DNA from 3 places in the Paraburkholderia sp. BL10I2N1 genome. Region 1 is predicted to be linked to each of the others. Evidence: predicted binding sites of a transcription regulator. Region 1 holds the regulator's gene; each other region holds the start of a gene.
What was found. The regulator HrcA, encoded in region 1, represses chaperone genes, less so after heat shock. The targets are predictions, from matches to a motif close to TTAGCACTCNNNNNNNNNGAGTGCTAA.

Region 1 (6,668 bases):
CTTGAAGAAGCGCGCGGCCCACAGCCATTTGTCGATGCGCAGGCGCGCACCCGGTTCGGTCGAGATTTTGTAATTCACTGAAGCACGTCCAATGTAAAGGACGCCAGGCGCCGCGACACCCTGCAATCGACACTCATGCGACCGCCGCCCCGTGCGCTGCGACCGGCTGCACCACCGGCCAGCCCTGCAGGTGCTGCGCGACGATCTCGCCGAGCGCGGCGATCCACGCCTGCGAAGCATTCACGCACGGAATCCGGTGAAACTCGCGGCCACCGGCATGCAGGAACTCGTCGCGAACTTCGATGCCGATTTCCTCGATGGTTTCGAGGCAGTCGGCGGTAAATCCGGGGCAAAAGACATCCGCACGGCGCACGCCTGCGGAACCCAGTTCCTTCAGGGTTGGCGCTGTGTAAGGCTGCAGCCATTCAGCACGGCCAAAACGCGACTGAAACGTAACGCGACACTCCACCGGCGTGAGACGCAGCGCATTCATCAGCAAGGCCGCAGTCTGCTGGCACTGCTCGTGGTACGGGTCCCCCAGATCGAGCGTGCGCTTCGGCACGCCATGGAAACTGAGAATCAGCTTGTCGCCCGCTGCGAAATCCGGGAGGCCGTGCGTTTGCCAATAATGGTGAACCTGCGCGGCCAGTGCGGCGATGTAGGCGGGATGATCGCAGTAGTGACGCACAGTCCGGATTTCCGGCTGGTTGCGCATGCGACCCAACGCGACAAATGCGTCGTCGAACGCAGTGGCTGTGGTCGACGATGAGTACTGCGGATACATCGGCATCAGCAGCACGCGCTCGGCGCCCGCGAGCTTCAACTGGTTCAGCATTGCCGGAACGCCCGGCGTGCCGTAGCGCATCGCGTAATCGACGATCACCTGATAGTCGTTCAACTGCAACAGGTGCCGCAACGCTTCCACCTGCTTCTCCGTATGCACGCGCAACGGCGAACCTTCCGGCATCCAGACAGCGGCGTATTTCTTCGCCGACGCGCGACCGCGAAACGGCAGGATCAACAGGCGCAGGATCACCTGCCAGATCACGGCCGGGATCTCGACCACGCGTGAATCGGACAGGAACTGCGCGAGGTAGCGCCGTACGGCACGTGGCGTCGGCGCATCGGGCGTACCGAGATTGATCAGCAGCACCGCGACACGATGTGACGTGGCGGACTGCGAAGGCCGCTCGAGGTCGAAACGCATAATCGATGGATTCTGGTGGCGTGCTGACTGAAACGGTTCAGATGGGACCCATTATAGCGGCGCGATGTCCCGCCGATACCTGGCCTTCCGGTCTATTGGCGCAGCGTGCGATGCCGCGCATCATAGACATGCAGGCACGAGCGGCGCGTCGGGTAGTTACTGCTGGCTGAGGGTCAAGGACAGAAGCCGCGCAGTGATATCGACGATCGGAATCACGCGGTTATAAGCCATTCGGGTCGGCCCGATCACGCCGAGCGTGCCGACTATCTTGCCGTTCACCTCATACGGTGCGGTCACGACGCTCATTTCCTCGATCGGCACGAGATTCGACTCGCCGCCGATGAAAATCTGCACGCCCTGCGCGTGACTCGACACGTCGAGCAACTGAAGGAGGCTGGTCTTTTGATCGAACACATCGAACAGTTTGCGCAGGCGCGCCATGTCCGACGAAAGATCGGCAACTTCGAGCAGGTTGCGCTCCCCGGAGATCAGCACCGTCTCGCCAGTGTCGGCTTCATCGGTACTCGCGGTGACGGCCGCGTGCATCAGCGCCGTCATGTCGCCGCGCAGTTCGTCGATTTCTTCGCGCAGGCGGCGGCGCACCTCGTCGAACGACAAGCCGGCGAAGTGCGCATTGATGTAGTTGGAGGCTTCGGTGAGCTGCGATGGCGAGAAGTCACGCTGCGTCGCCATCATGCGGTTCTGCACATCGCCTTCGGGCGTCACGATGATCAGCAGAATGCGCTTGTCGGACAGGCGCATGAACTCGATCTGCTTGAAAACGTGGCTGCGCCGCGGCGTCAGTACCACGCCAGCAAACTGGGACAAATTGGACAGCACGCTCGCCGCAGCTGCGACAATTTTCTGTGGCTCGCCGACCTGCAACGTCGTTTTGACGGTGCGCATGACGGCTTCCTCGTCGGCGGCGGACTCGACGGTCAGCATGGTATCGACAAACAGGCGATACCCGCGCGGCGTCGGAATTCTTCCCGCCGACGTATGCGGGCTGATCACGAGCCCCAGGTCCTCGAGGTCGGACATCACGTTGCGGATCGTCGCCGGGCTCAGTTCGAGGCCCGAGTACCGGGACAGCGTGCGCGAGCCGACCGGCTGACCTTCAGCGATATAGCGCTCGATCAGCGTTTTGAGGAGGGTTTGTGCGCGAGGATCTAGCATGAAGGAAAATTTTAGCGCAATGCCTGCGCGACAGCGAGCAATAACGGGAAGCTTCAGGACCATCGTGCGGCCGCGCGGCGCGTTGCGCCGGCTGCGACACGAAGTCCCGACCATCAACCTGTCACCAGCTTCTATCATTCTAACGACAACCTGCCCGGGCCGGGCAAGCGCACTCCGCCCAGCCAGCGTCCGAAGCAGGGCCCGGCGTGGCACGGCTCACCGCGCCCCGGGTGCAATGTGAAAAGTTCATTTCGAAGCATACCTATGGTGTAATGCCGGCATGCAAGTTACCAGCCAGTTCAGGACCGTTGCGCTCGTTGGGCGCAGCAACACGCCCGGCATCAGCGAGCCGCTGGCGGCGCTCGCCTCGTGCATTGCAAAGCGCGGGTTCGACGTCGTGTTCGAAGCGGACACCGCCCAGGAAATCGGCGTGACCGACTATCCGGCGCTAACCCCGGCGGAAATCGGCGCGCGCGCCGACGTGGCTGTCGTGCTCGGCGGTGACGGCACCATGCTGGGCATGGGGCGACAACTCGCGCCATACCGCACGCCGGTCATCGGCATCAACCACGGACGCCTCGGCTTCATTACCGATATTCCGATTTCCGATATGCAAGAAATCGTCCCGCAGATGCTCACGGGCAGCTTCGAACGGGAAGAACGGACGCTGCTCGAGGCGCGCATCATGCGCAACGGCGAACCGATCTACCACGCGCTTGCGTTCAACGACGTCGTCGTCAACCGTAGTGGCTTTTCGGGGATGGCGGAACTGCGTGTGTATGTCGACGGGCGCTTCATGTACAACCAGCGCTCGGACGGCCTGATCGTCGCCACGCCAACCGGCTCGACGGCCTACGCGCTGTCGTCGTCGGGGCCGATCCTGCATCCGCAGTTGCAGGGCATCGTGCTGGTGCCCATCGCGCCGCATGCGCTGTCGAACCGGCCGATCGTGTTGCCTGACGACTGCAAGGTCGGCATCCAGATCGTCTCCGGGCGGGATGTGAACGTGAATTTCGACATGCAGTCGTTCACCGCGCTTGAACTGAACGACACTATCGATGTGCGCCGCTCGCGCCATACGGTGCCCTTCCTGCATCCGGTCGGCTACAGTTACTACGCGACGCTTCGCAAGAAGCTGCACTGGAATGAACATCCCTCGCTCGAAGACGACCCCGAGCCTGAGTGAGCGGACTGCCTTCATTGCCCTGACTACCCAGACAAGCGCGACTGACTCGACCGACGCGACCGTTTCGAATTCGCCAGCAAAACAGCCAACCAGACCAAACTCCATGCTTCGCCATCTCTCGATACGCGACTTCGTCATTGTCGCCGCGCTCGATCTTGAATTCGAAAGCGGCTTTACGGTCTTTTCCGGTGAAACGGGCGCCGGCAAATCGATCCTGATCGACGCACTCGCCCTTGCGCTAGGCGCGCGCGCCGACGCAAGCGTCGTGCGCACCGGCGAGAGCCGCGCCGACATTACCGCGGAATTCGCGACGCACGCCGAGGTCGAGCGCTGGCTCGACGAGCAGGCGCTCGGCACCGACGCCGACGACCCGCACGGCAGCACGGTCATGCTGCGCCGGGTGATCGACGCCAACGGCCGCTCCCGCGCGTTCATCAACGGTACGCCGGCCACACTGGCGCAACTGCGCGAAGTGGGCGAAATGCTCGTCGACATTCACGGGCAGCACGCGCACCAGTTGCTGATGCGGCCCGACGCGCAGCGCGAACTGTTCGACACACACGCGGGCCTGCTCGAGACGGCCGCTTCGGTGACACGTGCCTGGCGTAACTGGCGCGAGGCTGCACAAGCCGTCGAAACAGCGCAGACGCGGGACCGCGAACTGCAACTCGAACGCGAGCGTCTCGCATGGCAGTTGACCGAACTCGACAAACTCGCGCCGCAACCCGGCGAATGGGAAGAAATCAACGCAGAGCATCGCAAGCTGTCGCACTCGGCGAACCTGATCGACGGCGTGCAGGGCGCGCTCGCGGCGCTGTCCGAATCGGATGAGGCGATGATCACCCATCTCGGCTCGATCATTTCAAAGCTGCGTGACCTTGCCGAAATCGATCCCGCCTTGAACGATGCGCTCGCCGCACTGGAACCCGCCGAGATCCAGTTGCAGGAAGCGGCCTACTCGCTCTCGCATTACGCGCAGCGGCTCGAACTCGATCCCGACCGGCTCGCCCAGGTCGACCGCCGTCTCGACGCGTTGCACTCGATGGCGCGCAAATTCCGCCTGCAGCCAGAAACACTGCCCGGAGAACACGAGGCACGCCGGGCGCAGCTTGCCGCGCTCGACGCCGCCGCCGACCTCGACAGCCTGCGTGCCTTCGAGGCCAGGGCGAAAGACGCCTACGTGGCCGACGCAAAACAGTTGTCGAAGTCACGGGCAAAGGCCGCGAAGGCGCTAGGTTCGGCCGTGACGACAGGCATGCAGGAATTGTCGATGGTGGGCGGCAGCTTCGACGTTGCGCTCGTGCCGCTGCCGGAAGGCGGCGCGCATGGCATGGAGCAGATCGAGTTTCGCGTCGCGGGTCACGCGGGCGTGCCGCTGCGGCCGTTGGCAAAAGTCGCGTCCGGGGGCGAACTGGCGCGGATCAGCCTCGCACTGGCCGTCATCGCAAGCACCGCGAGCCCCACGCCGACGCTGATATTCGACGAAGTGGATACGGGCATTGGCGGCGGCGTCGCGGAAGTGGTCGGGCGCTTGCTGCATCAACTCGGCCGAGACAGGCAGGTGCTGTGCGTCACGCACCTGCCGCAGGTCGCCGCGCGCGGCGATCATCACTTTCAGGTCGCAAAGAGCGGCAACGGCAAGGGCGGCACGACGAGCAGCGTCACCTCGCTCGACAGATCCAGTCGTATCGAGGAAGTGGCGCGGATGCTGGGCGGCATCGAGATCACGGCGACCACCCGCAAGCACGCAAAAGAAATGCTCACCGCCTGAGCGCGTGGCGGCCGAGGGGCCCTGTCCTCAGCCAAACACCCGCTTCCAGAGACGCAGCACCGCTCTTCGCTCGGCCGTCACACGCTCCGGCTCCACCCGCGCCTTCTCCATGCCGTCGAGACGAAGCTTGTGCTGCAGCTTGCGATAGGTCCGGTAAGCCGCGCCCACCGTCTCAGCCTCTTCCTCACTCATCAGCCCGAAGCGCGACACTTCGCGCAGGAGCGCAATGTTGCCGGTATTGCGGATCAGTTCCGGATCGCGAGCCGCGTGCAGCAGTACCCAGTACTGCACCGTGAATTCGATATCGACCATCCCGCCACGATCGTGCTTCAGATCGAACAGCTCGGTGCGGTTCGGATGCCCCGCCTCGACGCGCTCGCGCATCTCGACAATTTCCTTCGCAAGCGGCGCGGCATCGCGTGGAGTCGTCAGGACCTGGATGCGGATCGCCTCGAACTGCGCGCCGATTTCGGCGTCGCCCGCGCAGTAACGTGCTCGCGACAATGCCTGGTGCTCCCACACCCATGCCGTGTTCGCTGCGTCGCCTTCACGCAGCTGATAGCGCCGGAACGCGTCGAGATCGGTGACGAGCAGCCCGGATTCGCCGTTTGGCCGCAACCGCAGATCGACATCGAACAGGGTGCCGGCACCGGTCGCCATCGTGAGCCAGGTGATGAGGCGCCGGGTAAACGTGGCGTAGACGTCGGCCGCCGCGTCGTCGGGGTCGTCGTACAGGAAGATGAGGTCGAGATCCGACGCGTAGCCCAGTTCCTTGCCGCCCAGCTTGCCGTAGGCGATCACGGCAAAGCGCGGCACCTCGCGATGCCGTTTGGCCACCTGCTTCCACACCGCTTCGAGCGTCACATCGAGGACCGCATCGGCAAGTTCCGAGAGCCGGTCGCTCACCTGTTCGACAGAGAGGCGTCCCGCCAGATCGATCAGCAGGATCCGGAACACTTCCGCCTGATGCGCGTGGCGCAGCAGGTCCATCTGCTGTTCGACCCCGTCAGCCGCCGCGATACGCGCGCCAAGCGTGCGTTTGAATTCGGGCCAGTCGAACGGGCTCGCGATCGCTTCGTCGTCGAGCAGTTCGTCGAGCAGTTGCGGATGCCGGATCAGGTAGCCCGCCGCCCAGCGCGAGCCGCCCAGTACCGACAGCACACGATGCAGCGCGACCGGATATTCGGTCAGCAGCGCGAGATACACGCCCCGCCGGCTCACGGCTTCGAGCAGGTCGAAGAAACGCGCGATCGTATCCGCGCGCCGCCCGGTCGGCTCCAGCGTGCGCGCCGCTTCCAGCGCCCGCTGCGCAACGATGTCGAAGCGCT
Region 2 (6,668 bases), 290 kb from region 1:
GGGCATGGGCGAGGCTTTCATGTTTTTGGGGCTGGTAAGGCGCCAACCGTACCGTTTTTAACCGTTTGCGCAGATGTCGTTCGGGAAAGCCGTTCAGAAGAGCTGCGCGTAGGCGTTCAAATCAAGACAGCGGTATCCGGCCTTCTCGAGACCGGGTGTCTCTTTCTTGGAAAATGTCGGCGAAAACAGCACCTTTTCGACTTCCCAGCCGGTGAGCTTACGGCCCTCCACGGTCGACATGAATCCCGCTATGTGATTCTCGAAGGCGGCCAGCGCTCCGCTGTCGTGCGCGCCGGCATTTCGTTTGCAGGAGCCGAACCGTACACGTTTGTCCTCGCTGTTCAATGCCACGACGTCAATCTCGATAAGTCGGTCGATTGAACGAGCGCGGTTCCAGAAGCCCACCTCTATGGAAGTGATGGGAAAGTCGCCCTTGCCCTTTCTTGAACACTCGACGTGCAGCTGCCGGACGAGCTTCTCAAACGCGAAACCCTCGAGCGTTTCGCTACGAGGTTTTGCCTTTTCCAGCACCCGCTCGCGAGGCTGCATTCGCGCCGCGTCCCGCGCCGGCCGGACAACCGCAATCCATGCCTGCAAGAAGTTATCGGTCACGTAGTATCGGGCGTTGCGGCTGCCACTGTCCGAGAACACAGGATGGCGCCGGTCAATCACCCCGTAGTTGTCGACCAGCTTCTTGAGCTGTGCACCCAATGAACGGCCGGTGTCGGCCGGCGACTGCATGCTCGCTACGAGTTCGTTGTGGCCGGTGCCCGGATGGTCTGCCACGAAGTGCAGGATGGAGAGCAATTGTCCTTTCATCTCGCGCAGGAACGACGTGTCCGCTTCTTCCGAGAGCGGGCTGCCTTCGTTCAGGAACAGGCGGACAAGGAGCTCGTTGCGCAACTGGTCGGAGGAAGCATCGAAAAGCCCTTGTCCGTAGGCATCTCTGTAGAACTTCGGTACGCCCTCAAAGTAGGTCCACAAGAGGAGCCACTGGTACGGGTCCTCCAGGCCATGGTCGCTGTACACGGTAAGCAGGTCTTCGAAATCCCAGTGGTCGAGACGAAAGGAGTGGGTCAGTCTGCCGTACAGCGGAGCCGCCCTATCGTCGAGCAGAGCGCTCATCTCGGATTGCAATGAGCCCAGCACGAAGAGGCCGCCGCTCTTCGATTCACGCAGGACGTCTACCTCGGCCTGCAGGAACGAGTTGAACGCGGCAAGCTGTGGAGAAGTGAAATACTGGAATTCGTCGAGAACTACGATGATGCCGGCGCGGTTCATCGTGGCGATTGCGCGCGCCATCGACGCGAAGTCGTGCACGTCATTTGCCAGTGCCTGGACGGTATTCGAAAGACTGTCTTGCAGCGCGCGCCGGAACTGGCTGGCGACATCTATCTGGTCGGAGTCTGGAATCTGCACGTAGAAGAGGCGCTCGACAAGCGCTTCCTCGTCGCGCGCCAGTTCGCGCAGCAGCGTCGTCTTGCCAATGCGTCGGCGGCCCTGAATTCGGCAGAAGAACCATCGAGGCTGCTCAAGCAGCCCGCGCAATTGGTCCAGCGTGCTGCGCCGTCCGTAAAAACGCCAATCCGCCATACTACCCTTGATAAGTTAGCGTACTAAATTGTACGCTAATCCTTCAATCTCAGCAAGTCTTTGAATTTAAACGGTAAACCAGAGTCGGCTCGTGTCCACCAAGGCAGCATTGGCCGCATGGTGTGCGATTGTGCGGTCTCATTCAGTTCGCCGCTGACGTCTTCAAAATAGCGTACTTCCTGGTACGCTATTTGTTATTGGCATATATGCTATTGATTTAGCTATGAAAAATTCGCAATCCCGGGTGGCGGAGCTTCCTCCGCAAGCAGGACAAAGCCTGCCAATGATGGTTGGCACCGAGGAGGTTTGGTCCCGGACGGGCAGTCGAAGGAAGGCGTGGCAGCAGCCGTTTGCGATGAGCGGGCGGGCCGGCTTTGACGACGGCACTTGCTTCTGACAGGTGCTCGCCCTCGTGTCGTCGCACACGAAGAATTTGTCGGCGGCTTAGGCGGCAGGGCGGGAGATTCTGGCTTGGCGCCAGCAGTAGAAAATTCTTCGGACAAGATAATGCCCCGGAAGCCTATGGCTCACGGGGCATCGTAGGGAATCACAGCTACTTCATCAACACGCTAAGTGAAGGGCTGGGCATCGCTGCGGGTTTTTTGTTTTCGAGAAGCGCTCCATTACGGAGCGCTCCCAACATGCATTTCGGCTTGAGCCGGAATTACATGTCCATGCCCATGCCGCCCATGCCGCCGGGCATGCCGCCACCCATCGGTGCATCTTCCTTCGGCAGTTCGCAGACGGCAGCGTCAGTCGTCAGCAGGAGACCCGCGACCGAAGCTGCGTTTTGCAGCGCCGTGCGCGTCACCTTCGTCGGATCCACAACGCCTGCGTCGACCAGGTCGACATACTCGCCGGTTGCTGCGTTGTAGCCATAGTTGCCCTTGCCTGCTGCAACTGCTGCCACCACGACGCTGGCTTCTTCACCGCCGTTCGTGACGATCTGGCGCAGCGGTTCTTCCATTGCGCGCAGAACGATCTTGATACCTGCGTCCTGATCGGCGTTATCGCCCTTCAGGCCAGCGATTGCCGCGCGTGCGCGGATCAGCGCGACACCGCCACCAGCAACGATGCCTTCCTCCACAGCTGCGCGCGTTGCGTGCAGTGCGTCTTCGACACGTGCCTTCTTTTCCTTCATTTCGATTTCGGTCGCAGCGCCGACCTTGATCACTGCAACGCCGCCAGCCAGCTTGGCCACGCGCTCCTGCAGCTTTTCACGGTCGTAGTCCGACGTTGCTTCTTCGATCTGGGTGCGCACCTGCTTCACACGCGCTTCGATAGTCGCAGCTTCGCCAGCGCCGTCGATGATCGTCGTGTTTTCCTTGCCCACTTCGATACGCTTCGCTTGACCCAGTTCGGCCAGCGTTGCCTTTTCGAGCGTCAGGCCGGTTTCTTCAGCGATGACCTGGCCACCCGTCAGGATAGCGATGTCTTCGAGCATGGCCTTGCGACGGTCGCCGAAGCCAGGAGCCTTGACAGCAACGGTCTTCAGGATGCCGCGGATGTTGTTGACTACCAGCGTAGCCAGCGCTTCGCCTTCGACGTCTTCAGCGATGATCAGCAGCGGACGGCCAGCCTTTGCGACTTGCTCGAGCACCGGCAGCAGATCACGGATGTTCGACACCTTCTTGTCGTGCAGCAGCACGAACGGGTTTTCGAGCACAGCAACCTGCTTGTCCGGGTTGTTGATGAAGTACGGCGACAGGTAGCCGCGGTCGAACTGCATACCTTCGACGACGTCGAGTTCATCTTGCAGCGACTTGCCGTCTTCAACGGTGATGACGCCTTCCTTGCCGACCTTGTCCATCGCTTCAGCGATGCGGTCACCGATCGACGAATCGCTGTTCGCGGAGATCGCGCCAACCTGGGCGATTTCCTTGTTCGTCGTGCACGGCTTGCTGATCTTGCGCAGTTCTTCGATGGCTGCGGTGACAGCCTTGTCGATGCCGCGCTTCAGGTCCATCGGGTTCATGCCCGATGCGACGTACTTCATGCCTTCGCGGACGATCGACTGTGCGAGGACCGTTGCGGTCGTCGTGCCGTCGCCTGCGTTGTCGCTGGTCTTGGAAGCGACTTCCTTGACCATTTGTGCGCCCATGTTCTGGAGCTTGTCTTTCAGCTCGATTTCCTTCGCGACCGACACACCGTCCTTGGTGACCGTCGGGCCGCCGAAGCTGCGCTCGAGCACCACGTTGCGGCCCTTCGGACCCAGCGTGACCTTCACAGCGTTCGCGAGGATGTTCACGCCTTCAACCATCTTGGCACGGGCGGAATCACCGAATACGACGTCTTTAGCTGCCATCTTCTAACTCCTTGAATTCTCTGGGATATAACCGGGGCGGCGAATTACTTCTGCACCACGGCCATGATGTCTTCTTCGCGCATCACGAGCAGTTCGTTGCCGTCGACCTTGACGGTCTGGCCAGCGTACTTACCGAACAGGACGCGATCGCCGACCTTCACGTCGAGGGCGATCTGGGCACCCTTGTCGTCACGCTTGCCCGGGCCGACAGCAAGGATTTCGCCTTGATCCGGCTTTTCCGCTGCGGCTTCGGGGATCACGATGCCCGACGCGGTCTTGGTTTCTTGATCCAGACGCTTGACGATCACGCGATCATGCAAAGGACGAAGGTTCATACATACTCCTCTCTTGATTGAGACTGAAGAACGCTGAGAAAACCCGGCTGGCGTGGCCAACCGGAAATGTTGTTAGCACTCTCGTGCAGTGAGTGCTAATTATATGGACGGGTGGTGACAAATTCAAGAAGCGGTGCAATGAGTCTCGTCGAGATTCACTTAGCGGTGAACCTTGATCGTCAACGCTCAGACTTCGCGCCGAAGTAAAGGTCGCCAAAATATGCATTTTTCACTTTAAAATCATATATTTAGATTTTACACCGACACCCCTTTGGATCCCAGTCTGGACGATCTGCCGCCCCACATCCTGGATGCGGCGCACGACGCAACCGGTGCCGAAGTTCGCCATACCAGGGAAATCCCCATCGTTGCGATTGACCGGGAATGCTCGCGGACGCGCGTCCTTCCGGTGAGTGCCAGTCACCGCACCACCCAGGGATTGCGCGAAGCGCGGGCTGTGGTCTGACTCCCGGCCGGTGGCGGCGCGCGGGCGGGAATCCCGGATCTGACGCGAAGCGGCGGGACAGTTCGTCATCGTCGATGCCCCTGGTCCGAGGCGCACTCTATAACAAAATTTGACAGTTTCGCCATTTACGAGATGTTATTGTCGATCACGACGGCGCGCGCTAGAGCTGCCATCAGCGCAACGCATCGCGTCAAGCTCGCACCTTCGGCAAGCGACGCGCACTAGCGGTTGCTCTGACAGAAGCAACAGCGTCGCCGTCAGGAAATGCCAATGGAGTCTGCAACCGCAGTGCTCTTCGATCTTCGTGAAGCAGTTCGCATTCACGCTCAACATATACGGTGATTGTCATGGGAATTCTGGATACGGTAGGTGAGATCGCAGGTGCGGTTGCGGCAGTCGAAGCAACGGAGAAGGTCGATCCAGATGCTTCGCTCCTGACGAAAGGCCTTGCAGCGGTTGCCGGATTTAAAGGCGCTGGTGCGCTCGAATCGCTGGTAGAAAAGAAAGAGGACGAAAAGAAAGAAGAAGAAAGCGGCGCGCAAGATACGGACGATGCCACGCCCCAAGCCTGACTTTTAATCGACCCCGGGCTGGTCGCCTGTCAAGCGACTGGCCCCTGACATCGCTTCGTCGGAAGCGCCCCCCTTTTGCCCCCGTTTGCCGCTCAATGATCCGCCGCGGTCGCCGCGAATATCGTCGCGTAGTACGCGCGGCGCTGCTGCAAATGCGAACCGAACGCGAAGCCGCGGGCCAGCATGTCGTCCATGTCTGCGCGGGCGATCTTCATCAGTGTCTCAGAGAAACCTCGGCTTTCAGGCTGCCTTCAGGCCGGGGAGGTAAGGAGACGGTTTTGACGTTGCTTCCGTGCTCCAATTAACGCACATATCCATGGTATTGTGTGAAGAATGGACATCAAGCGTGCATACCGATTCCGGTTCTATCCGACGCCCGGGCAGGCAGTGATTCTTGCCCGGACGTTTGGATGCGCGCGCTTCGCCTATAACCACATGCTCCGGCAACGCACCGATGCGTGGTATGGGCGACAGGAACGCATGGGTTATCACGAGACCTCCGCGGCGTTGACGGCGCTCAAAAAGACCGAAGAGCACGCCTGGCTGAACGAAGTGAGTTCGGTTCCGGTGCAGCAGGCGCTTCGGCACCTGCAAACCGCGTTCGCCAACTTTTCGCCAGGCGTGCGAAGTACCCCACTTTCAGGCGCAAGGATGGCCCGCAGTCGGCCGAATACACCACGAGCGCTTTCAGGTGGGACGGCGCCGCGCTCAGGCTGGCGAAGATGGATGCGCCGCTCGCGATCCGCTGGTCACGCACGATCCCCAGGGGCGCGAAGGTAACGACGGTCACCGTGTCGAAGGACACGGCGGGCCGATACCACGTCTCAATGCTTTGCGACGAAGTGGTGAGCGCGCGCCCGGTCGCCGCAGGAAAGATCGGCGTCGACCTGGGGCTTACCCATTTCGCCATTCTGTCGACGGGCGAGAAGATTGCTGCGCCGAATGTGTTCCGCAAGAACGAGGAGAAACTCGCGAAGCTGCAACGGCGCCTCGCGAAGAAGCAAAAGGGCTCGGCCAATCGCAGGAAGGCGAAGCTCAAAGTCGCACGCATGCATGCCAGGACGGCAGACGCCCGCAGGGACTTCCTGCACAAACTTTCGACCCGGTTGATCAACGAAAACCAGGTGATCGCCATCGAAAGCCCGTCCGTCAGGAACATGCAGAAGAACCGTTGCCTGTCGAAGTCGATCAGCGATGCGAGCTGGTCCGAGTTCACACGGCAACTGGAGTACAAGGCGCGGTGGTATGGGCGCACGCTGATCGGTATCGACCGCTGGTATCCATCCAGCAAGCGATGCAGCGATTGCGGGCATACCGTGGCCAGGATGCCGCTGAATATGCGCGAATGGACGTGCCCTGAATGCGGAGCAGTCCACGATCGCGACGTCAACGCTGCG
Region 3 (6,668 bases), 1.0 Mb from region 1:
ACCAGATCGAATGGATGGACCGCAACCTCGGCTACCGCGACAGCATCGTGCTGTCGATCCATCCGCATAACGACCGCGGCACCGCCGTGGCCGCCGCAGAACTCGCGCTGATGGCCGGCGCGGACCGCGTCGAAGGGTGTCTCTTCGGCAACGGCGAGCGCACCGGAAACGTCGACCTCGTCACGCTCGCGATGAATCTCTATACGCAGGGCGTCGATCCGGGCCTCGATTTCTCCGATATCGACGCGGTGCGTCGTGTCGTCGAGCGCTGCAACCAGATTCCGGTGCATCCGCGTCACCCCTACGCGGGCGACCTGGTGTTCACCGCCTTCTCGGGCTCGCATCAGGATGCGATCCGCAAAGGCTTCGCGCAGCTGTCGCCGGACGCGGTCTGGGAAGTGCCGTACCTGCCCGTCGATCCGGCCGATCTTGGCCGCAGCTACGACGCCGTGATCCGCGTGAACAGCCAGTCCGGCAAGGGCGGCGCGACGTATCTTCTCGAGCGCGGCATGGGCTTCACGCCGCCGCGCCGCGTGCAGATCGAGTTCAGTCATGCGGTGCAGGCAGTCGCGGATCAATCCGGCGAAGAAGTGACAGGCGACGCCGTCTGCGCTCTTTTCGCCCGCGAGTACTTCGAGACCGACGGCCCCGCAGTGCGCGTCAACAAAACCACCGTGCGCTGGGAAAACCGCGAGTTGAAAGTGCCGGAACCGGACGAAACGCACACTGAAGGCCACGAGGCAGGCGAAGACCACGCGCGTGCAGCCGCGCACGCCGTGGCTACCGCGGCCCGACATCCGGTCGAGATCACGTCATACGAATGCCTGCGCACCGCGGACGGCCGCACGGCGGTGTTCGTCGGCTGCCGAGTCGGCGAGCGGCCCGTTCGTTATGGCGTAGGGGTCAGTGAGGATGTCGCGACGGCGGCCGTCGATGCGCTCGTAAGTGGTGTCAATCGCGCGGTCTGGAAGCCGGTGGAGCGGCGCGCCGCCGCATAGAGGTCAGGAGAACCGCCGGCAGGCGATCGCTTTAACGCCAGCGTCGAAACATGACGCCGACGTGCACAGCCCGCTCACGAGGCGGACTGGCGAGCCCCGAAACCATCGGGTCACTCGAGCGCGCAACGCGTCGCCTGCCATGCGATCAGCCGCCACTGCCCGGCTTCCTGGGTCTGAACCGCCGTGTAGGCGATCGGAAAGAGCAGTGCGCCATTGTTCGCTTCCATCTCGATCAGCGCGCGGCCCGTGACCACGCAGGTTTCGCTTCCCACCGTCAGCACTTCCTGGGACTGGATCTCGATCTGCCGGTAACGACGACGCCCGGCCGTAATCGCGTCGATGAACTGCTGCTTCGACTCACGCTTGCCGTTCGTATGAACGTAGATCACGCTGTCCGACAGCAACGCGTCGAGCAGTTCTCCGTTTCCGTCGACCATCGCGCGAAAGCGGTCACGCTCCAGTCCCCGAATCGCCTCGATCACTTTTGCTGCCGCCATCGCTCAGCCCCTTTGCATCGCAGGGCACCGCTGCCGGCAGCCCCGATCATCAGAAGTTGTATTGCAGATATAGCTGGCTGAAATTTATACCAGGATTCGGCTCTTTGATACCGCCGTTCGATACATGCTGAAACCGGAGGCCCGCAAGGTACTGCTGGCGACAGCCGAACTGCGCCCCCGATGCCGACCATGTTGGCGAACTGGAATGCCGTCGACATCCTGTGCGATTCGGAGATGGCCGTACTCGTCAGCAGTTGCACACCGGCCCCTGCCTCGACGAACGGCCGGACCGTGCCGGAGTCATCCAGCCCTTCCAGGCGACGGCACCCAGTAAAGTGTGCGGGGGGCAGCAGGGTTTGTAGAGTTAGCCTACAAAACTATTAGAGGTGACGTTCCAATAGTTTTTACGGAACTTCGATGACCCTACCGCTTCTAAGTATTAGCAGTCTCCTTACCGGAGTGCTAACATCCACCGAGAAGTCGTTTCTGGCTTCCTGTTTCTGAGGAGTTTTATACGTGAGCAACGCATTGACCCTTCCGAGTACTCTGAGCCCGTCGTCGGCTAAGGCCGCTCCGGCAGGTGCACTGGCGCTCGCGCATTTTTCGCTGCTGCCCGGCCAGTTGGGCAATATCGACGCCTACATCCAGGCCGTTAACCGGATTCCGATGCTGACGCCGGCGGAAGAACGCCAGTTCGCCACTGAATTCCGCGAGCAGAACAATCTCGAGTCTGCGCGCCGTCTTGTCCTGTCGCATCTGCGCCTCGTCGTATCGATCGCGCGCAACTACCTCGGCTACGGCCTGCCGCATGCAGACCTGATCCAGGAAGGCAATATCGGTCTGATGAAGGCCGTGAAGCGCTTCGATCCGACGCAGAACGTGCGTCTCGTGTCATATGCGATGCACTGGATCAAGGCTGAGATTCACGAGTACATCCTGCGCAACTGGCGCATGGTGAAGGTCGCGACAACCAAGGCGCAGCGCAAGCTGTTCTTCAACCTGCGCAGCCACAAGCAAGGCTTCCAGGCATTTACGCCTGAGGAAATCGAAGGTCTTGCCAACGAGCTGAACGTCAAGCGCGAAGAAGTGGCCGAAATGGAAACGCGTCTGTCGGGCGGCGATATCGCGCTGGAGGGCCAGGTCGAGGATGGCGAAGAGGCTTACTCGCCGATCGCGTGGCTCGCCGATTCGCACAATGAGCCGACAGCCGTACTCGCCGCACGTCAGCGCGACAGGCTGCAAAGCGACGGCATCGCCAGCGCGCTCGAATCGCTCGACGCGCGTAGCCGCCGCATCATCGAGGCACGCTGGCTGCAGGTCGAGGACGACGGTTCGGGTGGCTCGACGCTGCACGAACTGGCCGACGAGTTCGGTGTATCGGCAGAACGCATCCGCCAGATCGAGGCGAGCGCAATGAAGAAAATGCGTAGTGCGTTGAACGAGTACGCATAACAGGCAATCCCGCTGCTGCCGGCCCGTCCGGTGCAGCAAGCAGGCACCCGGGCCCTGCGATCGAAAGATCGCAGGGCTTTTTTGTTGGCATCGCGTTCTGTTTGCGGGTCGTTTCCGATTCGCCTGAATGCCTTTTTGTTGACGTAGAGCAAACCCCGCGGTGATACTGGTTTCGCGGGTTCCTCCTCGCGACCCTATGCCGCAGCGCCGAACTCACGCGCGGACTATCCCGCTCCTAGAATTCCGTTATGCATTCGCCTGGCTGCATCGAGCGGCCCGACCGGTGTCCCTCACATGGAGCCGTATCGAACGATCATGACCATAACGTTGAACCACAGGAGTCCCTCCCCCCGGCGCCTGCGCGCGCGCTGCGCCGCGTGGGCGCGCGGCCCGACCTTTGCACGCGACATCGTCATCGTGCTCGCGATCAAGTTCGCGCTGCTGATGATCATCAAATACGCATTCTTCAATCATCCGCAGGCGGATCACATGTCGATGCCGCCCGCGCAAGTTGCGCAGGCGCTGTTCGCCATCCCTGCCTCGCATCCGTCCCAAGGTGATCCGCATGCCCGCTAGCGAAGTCGTCGATCTCTCGCGCCTACAGTTCGCCGTCACGGCGCTCTATCACTTCCTTTTCGTCCCCTTGACGCTCGGCCTGTCGTGGCTGCTCGTCATCATGGAGTCGGTCTACGTCATGACCGGCAAACAGATCTACAAGGACATGACCCAGTTCTGGGGCAAGCTCTTCGGGATCAATTTCGCGATGGGCGTCGCAACCGGTCTCACGCTCGAATTCCAGTTCGGCACCAACTGGTCGTACTACTCACACTACGTCGGCGATATCTTCGGCGTGCCGTTAGCCGTCGAAGGGCTGATGGCATTCTTTCTCGAATCGACCTTCGTCGGGCTGTTCTTCTTCGGTTGGAAGCGTTTGTCGAAGGTGCAGCATCTGATCGTCACCTTTTGCGTCGCACTGGGTTCGAACCTCTCGGCGCTGTGGATCCTCGTCGCGAACGGCTGGATGAACAATCCCGTTGGCGCTGAGTTCAACTACGAAACAATGCGCATGGAACTCACCAGCATCTTTGCGGTGTTGTTCAACCCGGTCGCGCAGGTGAAGTTCGTGCACACCGTGTCAGCAGGCTATGTGACGGCGGCGATGTTCGTGCTCGGCGTGTCGTCGTGGTATCTGCTGAAGCGTCGCGATACCGAATTTGCACTGCGTTCGTTTGCGATCGCCGCGGGTTTTGGTCTCGCGTCGACGCTGTGCGTGATTGTGCTTGGCGACGAATCCGGCTATCGCACCGGTGAAGTGCAGCAGGTCAAACTCGCGGCAATCGAATCGGAATGGGAGACCGCTCCTGCGCCCGCACCATTCACCATCTTTGGCATTCCCAACCAGCAGGAAGAGCGCACCGACTATGCGATCCGCGTTCCCTACGCGCTCGGCATCATCGCGACCCGCTCGCTCGACGAACCGGTCGTAGGGCTCAGAGACCTGATGGTGCTCAACGAGGCGCGCATCAAGAACGGCATGATTGCGTATAGCGCGCTGCAAAAACTCAGGGAAAACGACGCTACCGACGAAGACCGCGCAGCCTTCGCTGCGCACAAGGACGATCTTGGCTACGGCTTGCTGCTCAAGCAGTTCACGGCGAACGTCACTGACGCGACACCGCAACAGATTGCCCTGGCAGCGAAGAGGACCATTCCGCCAGTCCTGCCGTTGTTCTTCTCGTTTCGCCTGATGGTAGGTCTCGGCCTGCTGTTCCTCGCGACCTTCGTGCTTGCGTTCTGGTTCTGCGCGCAACGCACCTTGCTGCTCGACAAGCGCCGCTGGTTCCTGCGCTGGGCCGTGTGGGCGATTCCCCTGCCGTGGATCGCAGCTGAATTCGGCTGGATCGTCGCTGAAATGGGCCGCCAGCCGTGGAGCATCGCCGGCATCCTGCCGACCACGCTGGCTGCATCGAGCCTTGAGCCGGGCGACCTGTACCTGAGCCTTGCCGGTTTCGTGGTGTTCTACACCGGGCTCTTCGTCATCGAAATCATGCTGATGTTCAAGTACGCGCGCCTCGGACCGTCGTCGCTTCATACCGGACGCTATCACCACGAGCAGGATGCGCGCGCCGCGGCGCTGCCTGCCAATACGGTCGCGTGAGCCGCAACCAGTCTCCTTTACGGGAAAGAACACTATGGACTACGCAACGCTCAAGGTGATCTGGTGGGTGCTGATCGGCACCCTGATGATCGGCTTCGCGCTCACCGATGGCTTCGACATGGGCGCCTGCATCCTGTTGCCCTTCATCGGCAAGAGCGACGAAGAACGACGCATCATCGTCAATACGGTCGGCGCGACGTGGGAAGGCAACCAGGTCTGGTTCGTGACGGCAGGCGGTGCGATGTTTGCAGCATGGCCGCTCGTCTATGCCGCATCGTTCTCGGGCTTCTATTTCGCGATGCTGCTCGTGCTGTTCTCGCTGTTTTTCCGGCCAGTCGGTTTCGACTATCGCGGCAAACGTGACAATCCGCGCTGGCGCACCGCGTGGGACTGGGGTCTGTTCATCGGCGGCTTCGTGCCACCGCTCGTCATCGGCATCGCGTTCGGCAATCTGCTGCAAGGCGTACCGTTCTCGTTCGATACCGATCTGCGCGTCACCTATCACGGCAGCTTCTTCGGCCTGCTCAATCCGTTCGCGTTGCTGTGCGGGCTTGTCAGCATGTCGATGCTCGCAGCCCATGGCGCGGCGTTCGTGAAGATGAAGACGGACGGCATCGTCGCGCGCCGTGCATCGGTGGCGCTGCGGGTCGCATCGCTCGTCGCCGTCGCACTATTCCTGATTGCCGGCGTGCTGGTGGCCACGATGATCGGCGGCTATCAGATCGTTGACGCCGCGCCGCTCGATACCGTCGCCAATCCGCTTCTGAAAACCGTGCTGGGCGCACCGGGCCTCTGGCTCACCAACTACTCGACGTATCCGTGGATGATCGCGGCGCCGCTCGTGGGTGTGCTTGGCGGCGTGCTGGCATTGCTACTCGCCGGGTCAAGGTTCGAAAAGACGGCGTTCATCTCGAGCGGGCTGATGGTGGTAGGCGTGATCCTGACGGCGGGATTTTCAATGTTTCCGTTCATCATGCCGTCGTCGCTCGACGGGCGCAGCAGCCTCACCGTCTGGGATTCGACCTCGAGCCAGATGACGTTGCAGATCATGCTGGTCGCCGTCATCATTTTCCTGCCGATCATCCTGCTCTATACAGCCTGGGTGTATCGCGTGATGCGGGGCAAGGTCACCGCCGCCGCGCTCGCGGAAAACAGCCATTCGATGTACTGACCTTCAGGCGGCGCCGGCCCTTCGGGCAGCGCCGACCGATACAGATTCAAAGGAGCATGAGATGTGGTATTTCAGCTGGATACTCGGAGTAGGTGTGGCACTCGCGTTCGGCATCATCAACGTGATGTGGCTCGAATCGCGGCGAACCGGCACTACAGGTAGCGGTGCGGCGTTCAGACAGCGTCAGGACTGAAGAACGCGTCACTGACGGCGATTCACGCGGTAAGCGAAAGAGAGGCGCCCCAAGGCGCCGCTCTTTTTTCATTCACACCGACAGGTGCTCACCCATCAGGCCGGCTGGGGCGTCGCTCCACCCGATGCTGTCGGCAAACGAGCCGACATTTGCTGCGCGTAGCGCGCAGCAGCCTGCCCCACGACGATGTGGAAGGTAT

Region 2: groES (co-chaperone GroES) is a predicted target of HrcA. The motif match lies at 4,306-4,332, and genes of this name have one in related genera.
Region 3: rpoH (RNA polymerase sigma factor RpoH) is a predicted target of HrcA. The motif match lies at 1,935-1,961, and genes of this name have one in related genera.

The regions. Positions count from the first base shown of each region.
Region 1 is NZ_SNWA01000001.1:794,777-801,444, forward strand. It holds gene B0G77_RS03715 (RNA-binding S4 domain-containing protein) at 1-78, opposite strand, end outside; gene hemH (ferrochelatase) at 134-1,207, opposite strand; gene hrcA (heat-inducible transcriptional repressor HrcA) at 1,364-2,383, opposite strand; gene B0G77_RS03730 (NAD kinase) at 2,664-3,569, shown strand; gene recN (DNA repair protein RecN) at 3,673-5,340, shown strand; gene glnE (bifunctional [glutamate--ammonia ligase]-adenylyl-L-tyrosine phosphorylase/[glutamate--ammonia-ligase] adenylyltransferase) at 5,368-6,668, opposite strand, start outside.
Region 2 is NZ_SNWA01000001.1:503,629-510,296, forward strand. It holds gene B0G77_RS02375 (ATP-binding protein) at 94-1,593, opposite strand; gene groL (chaperonin GroEL) at 2,258-3,898, opposite strand; gene groES (co-chaperone GroES) at 3,943-4,233, opposite strand; gene B0G77_RS02390 (hypothetical protein) at 5,047-5,271, shown strand; gene B0G77_RS45210 (hypothetical protein) at 5,364-5,486, opposite strand; partial or broken gene B0G77_RS44050 (helix-turn-helix domain-containing protein) at 5,605-5,682, shown strand; gene B0G77_RS02395 (transposase) at 5,730-6,668, shown strand, end outside.
Region 3 is NZ_SNWA01000001.1:1,790,709-1,797,376, reverse strand. It holds gene leuA (2-isopropylmalate synthase) at 1-998, shown strand, start outside; gene B0G77_RS08400 (nuclear transport factor 2 family protein) at 1,109-1,495, opposite strand; partial or broken gene B0G77_RS08395 (acyloxyacyl hydrolase) at 1,545-1,794, opposite strand; gene rpoH (RNA polymerase sigma factor RpoH) at 2,012-2,947, shown strand; gene cydP (cytochrome oxidase putative small subunit CydP) at 3,263-3,523, shown strand; gene B0G77_RS08380 (cytochrome ubiquinol oxidase subunit I) at 3,513-5,105, shown strand; gene cydB (cytochrome d ubiquinol oxidase subunit II) at 5,140-6,276, shown strand; gene cydX (cytochrome bd-I oxidase subunit CydX) at 6,338-6,469, shown strand; gene nagE (N-acetylglucosamine-specific PTS transporter subunit IIBC) at 6,565-6,668, opposite strand, start outside.